DNA from 2 places in the Variovorax sp. GW821-FHT09B05 genome. Region 2 is predicted to be linked to the other one. Evidence: riboswitches for the same ligand, from Rfam matches in the RefSeq annotation. Region 2 holds a riboswitch; the other holds the start of a gene.
The links. A riboswitch is a leader RNA that binds a small molecule or an ion and turns the genes downstream of it on or off. The one in region 2 is predicted to bind glycine.
Positions count from the first base shown of each region.

Region 1: linked by a shared signal. The riboswitch ahead of AC07RM_RS38595 (D-amino acid dehydrogenase) and the one ahead of gcvT (glycine cleavage system aminomethyltransferase GcvT) in region 2 are both predicted to bind glycine.

Region 1 is NZ_JBWKPN010000025.1:67,686-77,241, forward strand. Features, by position in the region: gene AC07RM_RS38560 (glycosyltransferase) at 1-2,031, shown strand, start outside; gene gmd (GDP-mannose 4,6-dehydratase) at 2,176-3,213, shown strand; gene AC07RM_RS38570 (GDP-mannose 4,6-dehydratase) at 3,210-4,094, shown strand; gene rfbC (dTDP-4-dehydrorhamnose 3,5-epimerase) at 4,073-4,621, opposite strand; gene rfbA (glucose-1-phosphate thymidylyltransferase RfbA) at 4,618-5,517, opposite strand; gene rfbD (dTDP-4-dehydrorhamnose reductase) at 5,567-6,457, opposite strand; gene rfbB (dTDP-glucose 4,6-dehydratase) at 6,454-7,524, opposite strand; glycine riboswitch at 7,785-7,902, shown strand; gene AC07RM_RS38595 (D-amino acid dehydrogenase) at 7,991-9,298, shown strand; gene AC07RM_RS38600 (FIST signal transduction protein) at 9,321-9,556, opposite strand, start outside.
Region 2 is NZ_JBWKPN010000007.1:301,779-311,334, reverse strand. Features, by position in the region: gene AC07RM_RS20370 (MFS transporter) at 1-49, opposite strand, end outside; gene AC07RM_RS20365 (alpha/beta fold hydrolase) at 320-1,885, shown strand; gene AC07RM_RS20360 (Crp/Fnr family transcriptional regulator) at 1,828-2,559, opposite strand; gene gcvP (aminomethyl-transferring glycine dehydrogenase) at 2,565-5,477, opposite strand; gene gcvH (glycine cleavage system protein GcvH) at 5,553-5,924, opposite strand; gene gcvT (glycine cleavage system aminomethyltransferase GcvT) at 6,008-7,207, opposite strand; glycine riboswitch at 7,223-7,329, opposite strand; glycine riboswitch at 7,350-7,433, opposite strand; gene AC07RM_RS20340 (alpha/beta hydrolase) at 7,456-8,415, opposite strand; gene AC07RM_RS20335 (amidohydrolase family protein) at 8,412-9,556, opposite strand, start outside.

The DNA of each region.
Region 1 (9,556 bases), on a different contig from region 2:
TTGTATCCCCCAGAAGACTGCGTGATCTGCAGTCGAAATCTCTTCCCGCCAAGGGTTGCGGACATGCACAGCCGCATCAATCTGCTGCACGCCTACGGCTGGGAGGAAAGCGGATTTCCAGCGGAATGGATAGACGACTTCAATGAAAACCTCCAGGGGGTCGCGTGCGTTTCGGAACACGTCCGCAAGACACTCGTCGACAATGGCTTGAGAGTGCCGGCGTGGGTCGTCGGTGCCGGAACCGATCATTGGGAGCGCATCAGGGCAACTGCGAATTTTTCGGCACCTGGTAGCGGATTCCGCTTTCTGCACGTCTCTTCCTGTTTTCCGCGCAAAGGGGCGGACATTCTGCTTCAGGCCTACGGCGACGCGTTCTCGATCAATGACGATGTCTGCCTCATCATCAAGACCTTCGCGAACCCTCACAACCGAATCCATGATTGGCTTCGTGAGGCTAGGGCTGAAAAGCCCGGCTTTCCCCAGGTCATCGTGATTGAACAAGATCTTTCGGACGAAGAATTAAAGGCGCTGTACCTCTCTTGCGACTGTCTCGTGGCGCCGAGCAAGGCCGAAGGCTTCGGACTTCCTTTGGCAGAAGCCATGCTGTGCGGAATGGAAGTGATTGTTACTGGGTGGAGCGGCCAGTTGGATTTCTGCACCGATCAGACCGCTTGGATACTTGACTACGATTTCGAGAGTGCGAACTCTCACCTCGGCGCCTTCGATTCGGTGTGGGCACGTCCGAGCAGAAGACACTTGGCGGCGCTCATGAAAGATGTTCGGTCGTTGACTGGTGAAGAGAGAGGCCGTCGTTCGAGACATGGTCGGCTGCTTCTCGAGGAGAGGTTTCAATGGAAACACGTGGCGGATCGGATGAAGACGGGTGCCTTGCGTATCGCATCCGGAATCAGCCGCTTCGAACCGCGGGTGGGATGGATCAGCACTTGGAATACCCGCTGCGGAATAGCCACTTATTCTGCACATCTGGTCGGGCACATGCCGTCGTCGGTTGCCATCCTGGCCCCCGATGCACAGGAATTGACCGAGGAAGATACAGCAAATGTAGTTCGTTGCTGGGACCAGTATGCTTCGCCCAACCTCTCACGACTTCAAGGTCAGATCGACAAGCTTGACCTAGACACACTCGTTATTCAATTCAACTACGGATTCTTCGACTTCGATCAGTTGACCGCATTTATCGCGCATCAGGTCGATCAGCGAGGCCGACGTATCGTCGTTGTACTGCACTCGACCCAGGATCCACCTGACGCGCAGGCTCAAAACAAGGAGTTGAGGACCCTGGTGGAGGCATTGCGGAAATGCCAACGCGTGATTGTTCATTCAGTCAACGATCTCAATCGGCTAAAAGCTCTTGGAGTAGCAAGCAACACCCTACTTTTTCCCCACGGACTCCTCGATCACCACCCAACCAAGAAGACAAGCCCTGCGAGCTCTTTATTCACAATTTCGACCTACGGCTTCTGCCTTCCGCACAAAGGTCTGCCTGAAATAGTGCAGGCTTTTTCCCTGCTAAGAAAAAAGGGAGTTCCGGCGCAACTCAAGCTGATCAATGCGGAGTATCCCGCCGAGCCCTCTCGCCAGTTGCTCCTCGAACTGCGGAAATTAGTTGCAGAACTAGGATTGAAAAAGGTAGTCGAGTTCCATTCCTCTTTTCTCTCGGACAGCGAGAGCCTGTCGCTTCTTGATCAATCCGATCTGGTCGTATTCCCCTACCAGAACACCGGGGAGTCGGCCAGCGGAGCAGTGCGTTATGGACTTGCGAGTCGCCGTCCGGTTGCCGTAACACCTATCTCCATCTTTGACGACCTCGCTCAAGCTGTACATAGGCTGCCGGGAGCCTCCGTAGCCGACCTAGCGAGGGGCTTGGAAGATCTGGTTACGCGCATCAAGTCCGGCGATGACCGCATGGCAACCATCGAACGCCAAGCGAGTCGATGGGTGGACGCCCATGTCTATTCAAAGCTGGGACACCGCTTTTCCAATCTTCTTTTCGGATTGCGAAATGAATGAATCTCGACGCGCGCCACAGTGCTGATGACAGGGAAGAGTTTTTCCGCACTCGCGTGCTCGCCACCATGAAAGACCGACTCCCAGTAGGGCAGAATCGATCCATCATTGAAAGAGCCACGAGCTTATCGGCGCAGAAGGATTTACATGCAAAAACGTGCAGTGGTAACTGGTATTACAGGACAGGACGGCGCTTACTTGGCGAAGTTACTGCTCGAAAAAGGCTATGTGGTCTTTGGCACCTATCGCCGAAACAGTTCGGTCAACTTCTGGCGCATCGAGGAACTCGGCATCCAGGGTGCCCCTAATCTGCATCTGGTCGAATACGACTTGACCGACCTCGGCAGCTCCATCGGCCTGCTCAATCGTTCGCAACCCGACGAGGTCTACAACCTCGCGGCCCAGAGCTTCGTCGGCGTGAGCTTTGATCAGCCGGCCACCACGGCCCAGATCACCGGAGTGGGTGCATTGCATCTGCTCGAGGCCATCCGCTTAGTCAACCCCAAGATCCGCTTTTACCAAGCCTCCACCTCCGAGATGTTCGGCAAAGTCCAGGCCATCCCGCAGATCGAGGAAACCCCGTTCTATCCGCGCAGCCCCTACGGCGTGGCGAAGCTGTATGCGCATTGGATGACCATCAACTACCGCGAAAGCTACGACATCTTCGGTTGCAGCGGCATCCTGTTCAACCACGAGAGCCCTCTCCGTGGCCGCGAATTCGTTACCCGCAAGATCACGGACAGCGTGGCGAAGATCAAGCTCGGCAAGCTCGACGTGCTCGAGTTGGGCAATCTCGACGCCAAGCGCGACTGGGGCTTCGCCAAGGAATACGTCGAGGGCATGTGGCGGATGCTGCAGGTCGACGAACCCGACACTTACGTGCTGGCAACCAACCGGACCGAAACCGTCCGCGATTTCGTGCGGATGGCATTCAAGGGCGCCGGCATCGACGTGGACTTCAAGGGCTCCAACGAGGCCGAGACGGCCGTGGACACTGCGACCGGCAAGACCGTGATGCGCGTGAATCCCAAGTTCCATCGCCCCGCGGAAGTCGACCTGCTGATCGGCAACCCGGCCAAGGCCAAGGCCAAGCTCGGCTGGGAACCGGCTACCACACTCGAGCAACTCTGCCAGATGATGGTGGAGGCCGACTTGCGCCGCAACGAACAGGGGTTTTCGTTTTGAGGATTCTGCTGACCGGCGCGGATGGATTCACCGGCCGCCCGTTCGCTCGCCACGCCGAGTCGGCGGGCCACGAGGTGATCCCGCTGCGCGCCGATCTCACGAATCCGGATGCGGTGAACGCCGAGGTCGGCGCCACGGCACCAGATGCCGTTGTCCATCTCGCGGCGATCAGCTTCGTGGGGCACGCCAACGATGGCGCGTTCTATGCGGTCAATGTGGTCGGAACGACGAATCTGCTGAATGCACTCACGCGGCTTGCCGTTGCGCCGCGCCGAGTCCTGCTGGCGAGCAGCGCGAACATCTACGGCAACGCGGCCACTTCACCCATCTCGGAAGCCCAGCCTCCGGCGCCGGTCAACCACTACGGCATGAGCAAGCTGGCCATGGAATACATGGCCAGCACCTACGGCGACAGACTCAACCTGCTGGTCACGAGGCCTTTCAACTACACGGGCCCCGGACAAGACGCCAACTTTCTTATTCCCAAGCTGGCCCTGCACTTCGCCCGCCGCTCGGAGTCGATCTCCCTCGGGAACCTGGACGTCGAGCGAGAATTCAACGACGTGCAGATGGTGTGCGATGCATACCTGGAGTTGCTGACCGTCGGCGAGGCGGGCCAAGCCTACAACATTTGCTCGGGCCGGCCCTACGCGCTTCGGTCGGTGATCGAGATGCTGGCGAAGATGACCTCGCACAACCCGCGCATCGAGGTCAATCCGGCTTTCGTGAGAGCTAACGAAGTCCATCGGCTGTGCGGCGATCCCGCCAAGCTGCATGGACTCCTGGCTCGCCATGGCCGCACGCTGGCCGAGCCGGCGCTCGAGGACACGCTGCGGCGCATGCTCGCCGCAGCCGCAGATCAGGCGAAGGCTTCCGCCTGACCGAGCGAAAGGGCAGCCATGTCTTTCGCCGAAAGCTGTGGCACCACCCCGACGTCGGGCCAGACAATACCGAGCGCGGGATCGTTCCAGACGATCGCCCGCTCATGCGCCGGCGCGTAGTAATCGGTCGTCTTGTACAGAAACTCCGCCGTCTCCGTCAGCACCAGGAAGCCATGCGCGAAACCCGCGGGCACCCACAGCTGCTTGTGGTTGTCCTCGCTGAGCTCCTCGCCCACCCACTGGCCGAAGGTCGGCGACGACCTGCGGATGTCCACCGCCACGTCGAACACCGCGCCGTGCACGCAGCGCACCAGCTTGCCCTGCGGCTGCTGGATCTGGTAGTGCAGACCGCGCAGCACGCCCTTGGCCGAGCGCGAATGGTTGTCCTGCACGAACTCGACGTGGCGCCCCACGGCCTCGTCGAAGGCCTTGCCGTTGAAGCTCTCGAAGAAGAAGCCGCGCGCGTCGCCGAACACCTTCGGCTCGATGACGAGGACTTCGGGAATGGCGGTGGGCGTGGCCTTCACGAGCGCACCTCGTCCTTCAGCAGGCGTTGCAGGTACTTGCCGTAGCCGCTCTTGGCCAGCGGCGCGGCGAGCTTCTCGAGCTGCGCGGCATCGATGAAGCCGTTGCGCCACGCGATCTCCTCGGGGCACGCGATCTTCAGGCCCTGGCGATGCTCGAGCGTGGCGATGAACTGGCCGGCCTCGAGCAGGCTCTCGTGCGTGCCGGTGTCGAGCCACGCATAGCCGCGCTGCATGATCTGCACGTTGAGCTGGCCGAGGTCGAGGTAGGCTTGGTTGACCGCGGTGATCTCGAGTTCGCCGCGCGCGCTGGGCTTGACGGCCTTGGCGATGTCGACGACCTGGTTGTCGTAGAAGTAGAGCCCGGTCACTGCATAGCTGCTCTTGGGCTCGAGCGGCTTCTCCTCGATGCTGCTGGCCTTGCCCTGCGCATCGAAGGCCACCACTCCGTAGCGCTCGGGGTCGTGCACGTGGTAGGCGAAGACGGTCGCGCCCTTGGCCTGCGCATCGGCGTCGGACAGCAGGTGCACGAAGTCGTGGCCGTAGTAGATGTTGTCGCCCAGCACCAGCGCGCTCGGCGAATTGCCGACGAACTTGTCGCCGATGATGAAGGCTTGCGCCAGCCCGTCGGGACTGGGCTGCACGGCGTACTGCAGGTTCAGGCCCCACTGGCTGCCGTCGCCCAGCAGCTGCTGGAAGCGCGGCGTGTCCTGCGGCGTGCTGATGACGAGGATGTCGCGCATGCCGCCGAGCATCAGCGTGCTCAACGGGTAATAGATCATGGGCTTGTCGTACACCGGCAGCAGCTGCTTGCTGATCGCGAGCGTGGCCGGATGCAGCCGCGTGCCCGAGCCGCCGGCCAGGATGATGCCTTTGCGCTGCGTCGTCTGGATGGTCATCGTTGGTGTCTCTTCTCTTCGGGTGTCGTGTTCGGCACGGATGCCGGACTCAGAGGATCTCGCGCAGCATGCGCGCGACGCCGTTCTGCCACGGCGGCAGCACCAGCCCGAAGGCGGCCTGCAGCTTCGAGGTGTCGAGGCGCGAGTTGTGCGGCCGGGTGGCCGGCGTGGGAAAGGCGCTGGTGGGCACGGCCTCGACCTGCTGCGGCCCGGCCTTGAGCTCGACGCCGGCCTGCTGCGCGAGTTCGAGCACGTAGCGCGCGTAACCGTACCAGGTGGTCTCGCCGCCCGCGATCGCGTGGTAGAGCCCGGCCTTGGACGGGTCCTGCAAGGTGGCGCGAATGGCATGGGCCGTGATGTCGGCCAGCAGTTCCGCGCCGGTGGGCGCGCCGAACTGGTCGTCGATGACGGTCAGCTTGTCGCGCTCCTTGGCCAGCCGCAGCATGGTCTTGGCGAAGTTGCCGCCGCGCGCCGCATAGACCCAGCTGGTGCGAAAGATCAGATGCTTGGCGCAGTGCTGCGCCACCAGTTGCTCGCCTTCGAGCTTGGTGCGGCCGTAGACGCTCAGCGGTCCGGTCGCATCGTCTTCCTTCCAGGGCTTGCTGCCGCTGCCGTCGAAGACATAGTCGGTCGAGTAGTGGACCATCAGCGCGCCGATCTCCTGCGCGGCCTGCGCCACCACGCCGGGCGAGGTGGCATTGAGCTTGCGCGCGAACTCGGGCTCGCTCTCGGCCTTGTCGACGGCGGTATGGGCGGCGGCATTGACGATCACGTCGGGGCGCACCTGCCGCACGGTGTCGGCCAGCTGTTCGGGCCGGCTGAAGTCGGCGTGGAAGTCGGTGCTGTCGAAATCGAGCGCGACCAGCTCGCCCAGCGGTGCGAGGCTGCGCTGCAGTTCCCAGCCGACCTGCCCGCCCTTGCCCAGCAGCAGCAGCTTCATGCGGAAGCCTTCGCGTCGTACTGCTTCTCGACCCAGGCGCGGTAGGCGCCGCTTTGCACGTTGCGCACCCAGTCGCCATTGGCGAGGTACCACTCGACCGTCTTGCGGATACCGGTGTCGAAGGTCTCGGCCGGCTTCCAGCCGAGCTCGCGCTCTAGCTTGCGCGCGTCGATGGCATAGCGGCGGTCATGGCCGGGACGGTCGGTGACGTAGCTGATCTGCTCGGCATAGCCCTTGCCGTCGGCGCGCGGGCGCAGTTCGTCGAGCAGCGCGCACACGGTCTTCACGATCTCGATGTTCGGCTTCTCGTTCCAGCCGCCCACGTTGTAGGTCTCGCCGAGCCGGCCGGCCTCGAGCACGCGGCGGATCGCGCTGCAATGGTCCTTGACGTAGAGCCAGTCGCGCACCTGCATGCCGTCGCCATACACGGGCAGCGGCTTGCCGGCCAGCGCGTTGACGATCATCAGCGGGATCAGCTTCTCGGGGAAATGGAAGGGGCCGTAGTTGTTCGAGCAGTTGGTGGTGAGCACCGGCAGGCCGTAGGTGTGGTGCCAGGCACGCACGAGATGGTCGCTGGCGGCCTTGCTGGCCGAGTACGGGCTGTTGGGCTCGTACTTGTTCTCCTCGGTGAAGGCCGGGTCGGTCTTCGAGAGCGAGCCGTAGACCTCGTCGGTCGACACGTGCAGGAAGCGGAAGGCCGCCTTCTGGTCGGCCGGCAGCGCGTTCCAGTAACCACGCACCGACTCGAGCAGCCGGAAGGTGCCGAGCACGTTGGTCTGCACGAAATCCTCGGGGCCGTGGATCGAGCGGTCCACGTGCGACTCGGCCGCGAAATTGATTACCGCGCGCGGCTTGTGCTCGACCAGCAGGCGGTCGAGCAGCGCGCTGTCGCCGATGTCGCCCTGAACGAAGATATGGCGCGGATCGCCCTTGAGCGAAGCCAGGGTCTCGAGATTGCCGGCGTAGGTGAGCTTGTCGAGGTTCACGACCGGTTCGTCGCCTTGCGCGATCCAGTCGAGGACGAAATTGGCGCCGATGAAGCCGGCGCCGCCGGTAACCAGGATCATGGAGTCCCCTGTGCTGTGTGATTGCTGAGTCGCGTGGTCGAAAGCCCGAAGCCGCGCGGGCGCGGCCGGGCGTGGATTATCCCACCCGTGCGCAAGGCCGAATCCCGGGGTTGGCCGGTGCCCGCGGCCCGCCTACAATCGCCACCCATTGCAGGAGAGCGGGCCGCATGCATCGCGCAGGCAGCCCCACCGAAGGCGCAAACTCCCATAAACGCTCAGGTCGGCTCCACGCTTCGCGCGGGGCCTGTACTGCAACCACTGAAACGCCGTCTGGAGAGCCAGCACATCGCCCATCGCGGCCGTGCTGCGCCGAAGGAGCAAGTCCGCTGCGAGGTGCAGCGGATGAAACTCTCAGGTACCGAGGACAGGGGGAGCGGCAATTGGACGGTCGTCCGGTTGCGCGCTATCTATTCAGTAGCACGACCTTCACGCCGTTCAAGCGCTTCAACCTCGAAAGGTACTTGAAATGCGCGTGATCGTATTGGGCGCCGGCCTGCTCGGCGTGACCTCGGCCTACTACCTCCAGCAACTCGGCCACGACGTGACCGTGATCGACCGGCAGGCCACGCCGGCCGCCGAAACCAGCTTCGCCAACGGCGGCCAGATCTCGGTGAGCCATGCCGAGCCCTGGGCCAATCCCAGCGCGCCGCTCAAGGTGCTGCAGTGGCTGGGCAAGGAAGACGCCCCGCTGCTGTTCCGCATCCGCGCCGACATGCGCCAGTGGCTCTGGGGCCTGCAGTTCCTGCGCGAATGCACGCCCGCGCGCACGCGCCACAACATCGAGCAGATCGTGCGCCTGGGCACCTACAGCCGCGACACCCTGCAGCAGCTGCGCCGCGACACCGGCATCCGCTACGACGAGCGCACGCAGGGCATCCTGCACTTCTACACGACGCAAAAGGAGTTCGACGGCGCCCTCGCGCCCGCCGAGCAGATGCGCGCGCTGGGCTGCGAGCGCCAGGTGATCTCGGCCGACGAGGCCGTGAAGCTCGAGCCCGCGCTGGCCCACATCCGGTCGCAGCTGGCCGGCGCCACCTACACGGCCGAGGACGAATCGGGCGACGCCAACCGCTTCGCGCGCGAACTCGCGCGGCTCGCGGCCGAGGCCGGCGTGAAGTTCCTGATGAGCCACACCATCACCGCCCTGCGCGAGGTGGGCGGCGCGATCGACCACGTCGAGGTCACCGATGCCGAGGGCCGCTTCCAGCGCATCCGCGGCGATGCCTTCGTGATGGCGATGGGTTCGCTGAGCCCGCTGCTGGCGGCACCGCTGGGCATCCGGCTGCCGATCTATCCGGCCAAGGGCTATTCGGTCACGCTGCCGGTCAAGGACGCGAGCAAGGCCTACCAGGTCTCGCTGACCGACGACGAATACAAGCTGGTGTTCTCGCGCTACACCTCGGAATCGGGCGACCGCATGCGCATCGCCGGCACGGCCGAGCTCAACGGCTACGACCGCGACCTCAACCGCGTGCGCTGCGAAGCCATCGTGCGCCGCGTCGAGCAGCTGTTCCCCGGCGCCGGCGACACCGCGCAAGCCCAGTTCTGGACCGGCCTGCGCCCGGCCACGCCGAGCAACGTGCCGCTGATCGGCCGCACGAAACTCGCGAACCTCTATCTCAATACCGGCCACGGCACGCTCGGCTGGACCCATGCCTGCGGCTCGGGCAAGTCGATCGCGCGCATCGTGAGCGGGCTGGTGCCGGAGGTGGATTTCGCGTTCGCGGGGATGCCCAGGGGCGTTGCGGGCGTCGCCCAGCCCGCGCTGGGCTGAGCCTCCGAAGCAAGGCGGACGCTCAGTCGTCCGCCGTGAACACCGTCAGCACCCCCGTGTAGCCATACACGTGGTGCCGCGCGATCTCGCCCGCGGCGAAGAAGCCGACCAGCGGCACGTCGCCCAGCGCATGGCGCACGATCTGCAGCTCGGCGCCGGGTGCGCCGAAGTGCGGGCCGCCGCGGCCCGAGCAGCTCACGTAGACGGCGCCGGCGATGCGGCGCGCGGGATGCGGCGCCGCCTCGGCCTCGCCGGCGG
Region 2 (9,556 bases):
AGGCGATGACATCGTCGATGCCGCGGATCTTGAGCGCGTTGGGTTGCACAGTTGTCTCCATTGGAATAATCCGCAAGAAGACGATGCAAACCATGCAGGCGCGACAAAGCCATCTCACAGATGGTCTTTAAATCTGAACCTGCGCCGAAATTCTAAGTGCGAAGTTTTCAATCCGTCAATGAATGTGATTCGAGGCGGTGTTAACCACTAGAACCGCCAGAAGCCACCGTGTTGCATCTGTTCCCGCGGGGACAAACAGCGGCGGCCCGCGTTCCTAGAGTCGCGTGCTTCGAAAGACACGACGAGGAGCGAACGAGACATGAAGACCCTGATCCACGCCATCGCGCTGTGCGCCGCCGCCTGCATGGCCTTGCCGGCGGCGCACGCGGCCACGGTTCGGCAGCACGCGCTGCAATCGACGGTGCCCGATCCGCTCGCGGGCGCTGATGCCGCCAGGGGCACGAAGGTCGCGTTCACGCTGTTCCTGCCCGATGCGAAACCCGAGGGCGGCTATCCGCTGGTGCTGCATGCGAGCGGCTTCGGCCTCGGCCGGCTGCGCGAACTGCCGCCGCGCGACACCGACCCGGGCGCGAGCTACTGGTCGCGCGTCGACCGCCTCGTGCCCACGTTGGTCGAGCGCGGCTATGCGGTGATCAGCTTCGACCACCGCGGCCATGGCGACAGCGGCGGCGACAGCCGCATCATGGATCCGCAGGCCGAGATCGCCGACATCCGCAGCCTGATCGACTGGGCCGAGCGCGAGCTGCTGCTGCGCAAGGGCGCCGACGGCAGGCCGCGCATCGGCAGCATCGGCGGCTCGTACGGTGGCGGCTACCAGATGCAGCTCGCGCAACTCGAGCCGCGCATCGCGACCGCGATCCCGTCGATGACCTGGTACGACCTGCAGCATTCGCTCGCGCCGCAGGGCGTGCTCAAGCAGGGCTTCGTGCAGTTCGAATGCTTCATGGCGCAACGCGGCAAGGTGCGCGACGGCGGCCTGCTGCGGCCGCTGTGCGAGACGGCGCCGAAGCCCGGTGCCTGGGCCTGGAACGACATGGGCACCGATGCGCAGCGGCTGCGCGATGCCTATCAGGCGCACGGGCCCTCGGGCCTGAGCTGGGCCGGGCAGCCGTCGCGCCGCGTCGATGCGCTGGTGGTGCAGGCCAGCGAGGACGTGCTGTTCGACATGGACGAGGGCCTGCGCAACTGGCGCCAGCTGAAGGCCGGCGGCGGCGACGTGCGGCTCATGGTGCTGCGCTCGGGCCATGTGAATCCGCGCGCGGGGCAGCGCGACAAGCCCGCGCGCTGCGGCGGCGTCGATGCCATGGACGCGATGCTCGGCTGGCTCGATGCCAAGCTGCGCGACATCGAGCCGGCCGCGCCTTCGGTGCCACGGCTGTGCATCGCGCTCGACGACGGTACGGCCTTCGAGGGCACGGCGCCGATCGCGGCGCGGTTCGGCGCGGCCCTCGCGCTCACCGAGGTGCGCGCGGGTTCGCCGGCGCCGGTCTTCGTTCCCTTGCCCGCCGATGCGCCGCGCGGCGCGGTGCTGGCCGGCGTGCCCGAGGCCGAGCTCGACGTGCGGGCGGCCGGCGGACCCGGTGTGGCGCTGGTGGGGCTCGCGCTGCGCCGCAACGGCGAGCTGATGCTGCTGTCGGACCAGGTGGTGCCCGCGCCGCCGGGGCGGCAGCGCATCGCGCTCGGCGGCGTGGCCGCGCGCCTGCGGCCCGGCGACGAACTCGGCGTGGCGCTGTTCGCCACCCATGCGCAGTACGTCTGGGCGCCCGCGTCGGGCGCGCCGGTGGCCGGCATCGCCGGCGACAACGCCTATGCGGTCTCGGGCCGCGTGTGGCTGCCGCTCGCGGCCGATGGCGCGGCGCGGTAGGCACGCAGCGCATCGAGGTCGCGCAAGGTCACGACCTGGTAGCCGAGGGTGAGCAGGCCCTCGGCCTCGAGCCGCCGCAGCGCCGCGTTGAGCCGCGGGCGCGACATGTTGCAGTAGAGCGCCAGCTCGGCCTGCGACACCTGCAGCTCGAGCGAGCGCGGCGGAAAGGCCGCCGGGCTGAACAGCGAGGCCAGGCTCTGCGCGACCTTGGCGACCGGGTCGAGCGTGCGGTCCGACAGCGTGACGGCCATCGACTGCATGAGCCGTTCGCTCAGCAGCTGCAGCACGAAGCGGTTGAAGGCGCGGTTGCCGTCGAGCAGGTGGAAGAAGGCCGCCTTCGGCATCTTGATGATCACCGCGTCGGACAGCGCGACCGCATCGCAGAAGCGCGGCTCGTTGCGGATCAGCTCGACCTCGCCGACCCAGCTGAAGGCCTGGCCCATGAAGGTCACGGGCTTGCCCGAGGCCGAGGTGGTGCACAGCTTCATGCTGCCGCGCCCCATGCCGACCCAGTGCTCGGCCGGGTCGCCGCGGTGCCAGATGGCCTGGCCCGCGGCGAGCTCGACGAAGCGCAGCTGCGGCAGCAGCACTTCGGCCTCGTCGTCGCTCAGCGTGTGGGCCCAGACGCAGCCGCGCCAGCGCGACTTGAGCGAGGCGATCTCGCCGGGGTCCATGCGGCTCAGGCCGCTTCGGTTTCCTGGTACTCGCCCACGGGCACGCAGCTGCAGAACAGGTTGCGGTCGCCGTAGACGTTGTCGACGCGGCCGATCGGCGGCCAGTACTTGGCGTCCTTGAGCCCGGCCAGCGGGAAGGCGCCGAGTTCGCGCGCATAGGGATGGTCCCATTCGCTGCCGAGCAGGCTCGCGGCCGTGTGCGGCGCGTGCTTGAGCGGGTTGTCGTCCTTCGGCCAGACGCCTTCCTCGATGCGGCGGATCTCGCCGCGGATGGCGATCATCGCCTCGATGAAGCGGTCGAGCTCGGCCAGCGGCTCGCTCTCGGTCGGCTCCACCATCAGCGTGCCCGGTACCGGGAAGCTCAGCGTGGGCGCATGGAAGCCGTAGTCGATCAGGCGCTTGGCGACGTCCTCGGCGGTGACGCCGCTGGTGTCCTTGAGCGGGCGCAGGTCGAGGATGCACTCGTGCGCGACGTGCCCGTTGGGGCTCGCGTACAGCGTGGGATAGTGGTCCTTGAGCCGCGCGCTGATGTAGTTGGCACTGAGGATCGCGGTCTCGGTCGCGGCCTGCAGGCCCTTCGCGCCCATCATGCGGCAGTACATCCAGCTGATCGGCAGCACGGCCGCATTGCCCAGCGGCGCCGCAGACACGGCACCCACGCCATGGCCCGACACGCCCGCGGTCGCATGGCCCGGCAGGTAGGGCACGAGGTCCTCGACCACGCAGACCGGGCCCACGCCCGGGCCGCCGCCGCCGTGCGGGATGCAGAAGGTCTTGTGCAGGTTCAGGTGGCTCACGTCGCCGCCGAACTCGCCCGGCGCGGCCACGCCCACCAGCGCGTTCATGTTGGCGCCGTCCACATACACGCGCCCGCCGTGCGCATGCACCAGCTCGCACAGCTCCTTCACGCGGGTCTCGAACACGCCGTGCGTGCTCGGGTAGGTGATCATCACCGCGGCCAGGTTCTTGCCGTGCTTCTCGCAGGCGCGCTTGAGGTCGTCGAGGTCGACGTTGCCCTGCGCGTCGCAGGCCGTCACCACCACCTGCAGGCCCACCATCTGCGCGCTCGCGGGATTGGTGCCGTGCGCCGACGAGGGGATCAGGCAGATGTTGCGGTGGCCCTCGCCCTGGGCCTCGTGGAAGGCTCGGATCGCCAGCAGGCCCGCATACTCGCCCTGCGAGCCGGCATTGGGCTGCAGGCTGATGCCCGCGTAGCCGGTGGCTTCGCAGAGCCAGGCGCGCAGCTGGGCGTCGAGCTGGGCATAGCCCTGCAGCTGCTCGGCCGGCGCGAAGGGATGGATGTTCGCGAACTCGGGCCAGGTGATCGGGATCATCTCGCTGGTCGCGTTGAGCTTCATGGTGCAGCTGCCCAGCGGGATCATGCTGCGGTCGAGCGCGAGGTCCTTGTCCGACAGGCTGCGGATGTAGCGCAGCATCGCGGTCTCGCTCTTGTGGGTGTTGAACACCGGGTGCGAAAGGAAGGTGCTCGCGCGGCGCAGTTCCTGCGGGATGCGCGGCGCGGTGTTGGCGGCCAGCTCCTCGAAGCGCGGCATCGGCGTGCCGGCGGGCACGAACAGCGCCCACAGGGTCTCGACGTCGGCGCGCGTGCTGGTCTCGTCGAGCGAGATGCCCAGGTGCTGCTGCAGCCGCTGGCGCAGGTTCACGTTGGCGGCCTGCGCGCGCTCGAGGATCTTCGCGGTGTCGTCGCCGGTGCGGATGGTCAGCGAATCGAAGGCGGTCTCGTTGACCGGCTCGCGGCCCATCTGGGCCAGGCCGCGCGCGAGGATCGCGGTGAGCGCGGCCACGCGCTGCGCGATGCGCGTGAGGCCGTCGGGGCCGTGGTAGACCGCGTACATGCTCGCGACCACCGCGGGCAGCACCTGCGCGGTGCAGATGTTCGAGGTCGCCTTCTCGCGCCGGATGTGCTGCTCGCGCGTCTGCAGCGCGAGGCGGTAGGCGGGGCGGCCATGGGTGTCGACACTCACGCCGACCAGGCGGCCCGGCAGCGAGCGCTTGAAATCGTCGCGGCAGGCCAGGTAGGCCGCGTGCGGGCCGCCGTTGCACAGCGGCATGCCGAAGCGCTGGGTGGTGCCGCAGACGATGTCGGCATCCCATTCGCCGGGCGGCGCGAGCAGGGTCAGCGCCAGCAGGTCGGCCGCGACGCAGAAGGCCGCGCCGTACTGGTGGGCGTGGCCCGCGAGCGGGCGCAGGTCGTGCACATGGCCGGTGGTGGCGGGGTACTGCGCCAGCACGCCGAAGAATTCGCCGCTGGCCATCAGGTGCGGCAGGGTTTCGGAAGCGGTGCTGACCTTGACCTCGATGCCCAGCGGCGCGGCGCGGGTCTTCACCACCTCGATGGTCTGCGGATGGCAGTCGCCCGAGACCAGGAACACGTTGCTCTTGCTTTTCACGCTGCGCTTGGCCAGCGTCATCGCCTCGGCGGCCGCGGTGGCCTCGTCGAGCATCGAGGCATTGGCGATCGCCATGCCCGTGAGGTCGCACACCATGGTCTGGAAGTTGACCAGCGCCTCCATGCGGCCCTGCGAGATCTCGGCCTGGTAGGGCGTGTAGGCCGTGTACCAGGCCGGGTTCTCGAGGATGTTGCGCAGGATCACGCCCGGCGTGTGGGTGCCGTAGTAGCCCTGCCCGATGAAGTTGCGGAACACCTTGTTCTTCGCCGCGATCGCCTTGAGCTCGGCCAGCGCGTCGGCCTCGGTGGCCGGTGCCGGCAGCCGCATCGGCTTGCTGCGCCGGATCGCCGCGGGCACGATGCCGTCGATGAGTTCGGCGCGCGTGGCCGACCCGATCACGGGCAGCATGCGCGCCTCGTCGTCGGCATCGATGCCGATGTGGCGGGCGATGAATTCCTCGGCGTTCTCGAGTTCTTGCAGGGTGGGCAGGGCGGCGGGGGTGGGCATGGCGGGCGGGGGAAGAGAAGGGGGAGCGGACTTCCGGACGCGAGCCTTCGCGTCCGGCCATCCGGTTTCAGGAGCTCAGGATTCCTCGGCGAACTTGCCGTAGGCGGTTTCGTCCATCAGCGCGTCGAGCTGCGCCGGTTCGGACAGCTTGACCTTGAAGAACCAGCCTTCGGCCAGCGGCGCGCTGTTGGCGAGCGAGGGATCGGCGCGCAGGGCCTCGTTGACTTCGGTGATCTCGCCCGAGACGGGCATGAACACGTCGGCCGCGGCCTTCACCGATTCGACGACGCCGGCGACATCGCCCTGGGCGAAGCTCTTGCCGACCTCGGGCAGGTCGACGAAGACCACGTCGCCCAGCGCGTCCTGCGCATGGACGGTGATGCCGACCGTGGCGTTGCCGCCCTCGGCCTGCACCCATTCGTGGTCCTTGGTGTACTTGATGCTCATGTTGAAAAACTCCTCGTGGATAAAAAGTGGCCGATGCCGGGGCGTAGGTTAGCCGCGACGGCGGTCCGCCGGATGTCCGGTCGTCAGCCGCGGTAGTAGCGCGTCGGCACGAAGGGCAGGGTCGAGACCTCCATCGGCACCGGCTTGCCGCGCACGATGGCCTGCACCCGGGTGCCGGGCTCGGCGAAGGCGGTGGCCACGTAGCCCATGGCGACCGGCCGGTCGGCCGTCGGGCCCAGCAGGCCGCTGGTGACCTGGCCGATGTCCTGGCCCTCGAAGGACTGCAGCGGCGTGCCGTCGCGCACCGGGATGCGCTCGAGCGCGACCAGGCCGACGCGGCGGCGCTTGAGCGTGTCGTGGTCGAGATGGCCGGCCGCGCCGGTGGCGGCCACGAGCTGAGCCAGGATCTTCTCGGCGCCGGGGAAGCCGCCCGCGCGCGCGCCGCCCGTGCGGCGCACCTTCTGGATCGCCCAGTTGAGCGAGGCCTCGATCGGCGTGGTGCTGGTGTCGATGTCGCTGCCGTAGAGGCACAGGCCGGCCTCGAGCCGCAGCGAGTTGCGCGCGCCCAGGCCGATGGGCTTGACCTCGGGCTGGGCCAGCAGCAGCCGGGCCAGCGCCTCGGCCTCCTTCGCGGCGACCGAGATCTCGAAGCCGTCCTCGCCGGTGTAGCCGCTGCGCGTGACGAAGGCGGCCATGCCGCCGATCTGCACGGCGCCACCGGTCATGAACACGAAGCGCTCGATGCCGGGCGACAGCCGCGCCAGCGTGGCCGCGGCCTGCGGGCCCTGCAGCGCGAGCAGCGCCTGCTCGGGCAGCGGCTGCACCTGGCAGCGCTGGCCGATCTTCTGCTGGATGTGGGCGATATCGGCCACCTTGCAGGCGCCGTTGACGATCACGAACAGCGAGCCGTTGCCTTCGTTGAAGAACATCAGGTCGTCGAGGATGCCGCCCTGGTCGTCGAGCAGCAGGCCGTAGCGCTGCTTGCCCGCGGGCAGGTCGATCACGTCGACCGGCATCAGGGTCTCGAAGGCGGCCGCGGCATCGGGGCCGGACAGGCGCAACTGGCCCATGTGGGAGATGTCGAACAGGCCCGCGGCCTCGCGCGTGTGCCTGTGCTCGGCCATCAGGCCGGCGGGGTACTGGACCGGCATCGAGTAGCCGGCGAAGGGCACCATGCGGGCGCCGAGTTCCAGGTGCAGCGCGTGCAGCGGGGTCTTGAGCAGTTCGGATTCGGGGGCGGAAGCAGCCACGGGGCACTCCTGGGGGCAGCAATCGAATGCCATGGCTCGCGCCATGGGGCCACCCCTGCTGTCCGCTTTACCTGAGAGATTCGCCCCACGATCGGGGTTTGCTCCTTCGGTGGACCTGGCGCCTGCGGCACCGGCCTCTCTCCAGCAAGGAAACGCCGTCCCGCGAAGGCCGGCGCTGTGTCAGTCCTTTTGCCTGAGCGTTCGGGGGTTCCCTGCGCCTTCGGCGGCCCCGTGCGGGGCTCTCTCCTGACCCGGGCGAGTGTAGTGGATTGCGGGCGGCTTCAGCCGCGGCCGCGCAGCCGGTTCGACAGCGCCTGGCAGATGGCGTCATGGGCCCGGCCGGCGGCGGCCGAGTGGGCGAAGAAGCCGAAGAAGGGGTGGAACATGTCGTCGAAGGCCAGCAGCCGGGTCGGCACGCCGGCCGCCTCGAGCCGGTGCGCGTAGGCCAGGCCTTCCTCGCGCAGCGGGTCGTGGCCGGCGACGGCGATCAGGGTCGGCGGCAGGCCCGCGAGCTCCGCCGCGCGCAGCGGGGAGGGCGGCACCTCGGCGGCGCGGGGGGCCGAGGCCCCCATGCAGAGCCGGGCGATCTCGCGCAGGTCGGCGGGCGCGAGCATCGGGTAGTCGATGCCGCGGGCCTCGATCGCGGCCACGTCGCGCGCCATGTCCAGGCCCGGCACCACCAGCAGCTGGGCCGCGAGCGGCCGTGCCTGGCCGCGCAGCGCCAGCGCGGTGCAGGCGGCCAGGTTGGCGCCCGCGCTCTCGCCGGCCAGGGCGACAAGGGACGGATCGCCGCCGAGCATTTCCGCATGGTCCAGCGCCCAGCGGGTCACGGCCAGGGCATCGTCGTGCGCGGCCGGGAACGGATGCTCGGGCGCCAGCCTGTAGTCCACCGAGACCACCACGGCCTCGACGTCGCGGCAGAGCTTGCGCGCGATGTCGTCCATCAGCTCGACGCTGCCGAGCACGAAGCCGCCGCCGTGCAGGAACACCACCGTCGGCAGCACGGCCTCGGCCGAGACGGGCCGGTAGACCCGCACCGGCACGCGCAGGCCCTGGTGTTCGGCAACGCGGTCCTCGGTGGAAGCGACGACCGGCAGCGTCGTGCGCTCGCGCGCCGCCATCACCGCGCGGCGCATGCGTTCGCGCGCCTCGGCGGGCGTGCCCGAGAACGGCGGCGGTGCCTTGTTCGCGCGCATCGCCGCGACGATCGCGGCGAGCTGGGGATCGAGCGGCGCGGTCATTGCAGCCCCAGCACATAGGCCTGCGAGTCCGCCGCGCGCTGCCGCAGCCGATCGAGGTCCACATCGAGCAGGCGGCCGTCGCGCTTCACCTGCCGCCCCGCGACGAACACGCTGTCGACATTGCCCGGATGCGCCGCCAGCACCACCGCGCCTACTGCGTCGGAGACCGGCGCCAGGTTCAGATCGTCTGCGCGGATCAGCACCACGTCGGCCTGCTTGCCCGGCGTGAGCGAACCCACCTTGTGCGCGAGCCCGTTCGCCTGCGCGCCGGCCAGGGTGGCGAAGCCGAGCACGTCGCGCAGGCCCAGCGTCGCCGGGGCGTTCCTCGTCGTCGAATGGCCGCCGCCCATCCACGAGCGGTAATAGGCCAGGGCGTGGCGCATCTGCGTGAACATGTCGCCCGCGCACTTGGTCTCGGTGTCGCCGCTGAGGCTGGGCCGGATGCCCACGGCCAGCAGCCGGTCGAACGGGATGTCGCCCATGCCCTGCGCATTGAGCTCGCAGTGCACGCCGAGCGAGGCGCTGACGCCGGCGTCGGCCATCATCGAGAACTCGTCGTGGTGCGAGCAGCAGCAGTGCACGAAGGTCAGGTCGTCGCCGAGCACGCCGGCCTCGTGCATCTGCGCGATGCCGCGCGCGGCGGCGTTGCGTGCGTAGGCGCCCATGTGGATGCTCGAGCGGATGCCGAGTTCGCGCGCCAGCCGCAGGTCGCCGAGCCAGGTCTCGCGCTGCGCCATCTCGGGGCCGCGCGCGGCCATCGCGAGCGTGAGCAGCTGGTCGTCGCTCGAGAAGTAGCGCTCGCGCAGCCGCCGAATGTCCTGCGGATGGCCGCGCTCGCTGCCGAACATCCACGAGGCGCCGTCGACCAGCGGCCAGCCGTGCGCGAACACGCCGCGGATGCCGGCGTCGCGCAGCGCCGCGATCGCCGCGTCGGAATGCTCGGGGCTGTTCTGCACGTGCGACCAGTCGAGCATCGTGGTGATGCCGCTGTCGAGCGCCGCGACCGCACCCAGCAGGGTGCCGGTGTAGACGTCCTCGGGCCGGTAGGCCGCGCCCTTGGCGCCCAGCATCTCGGCGAAGTAGACCTGCGAATCGATGTCGGCGTAGCGATGCCGCACGCAGCTCTGCCAGGTGTGGCGAT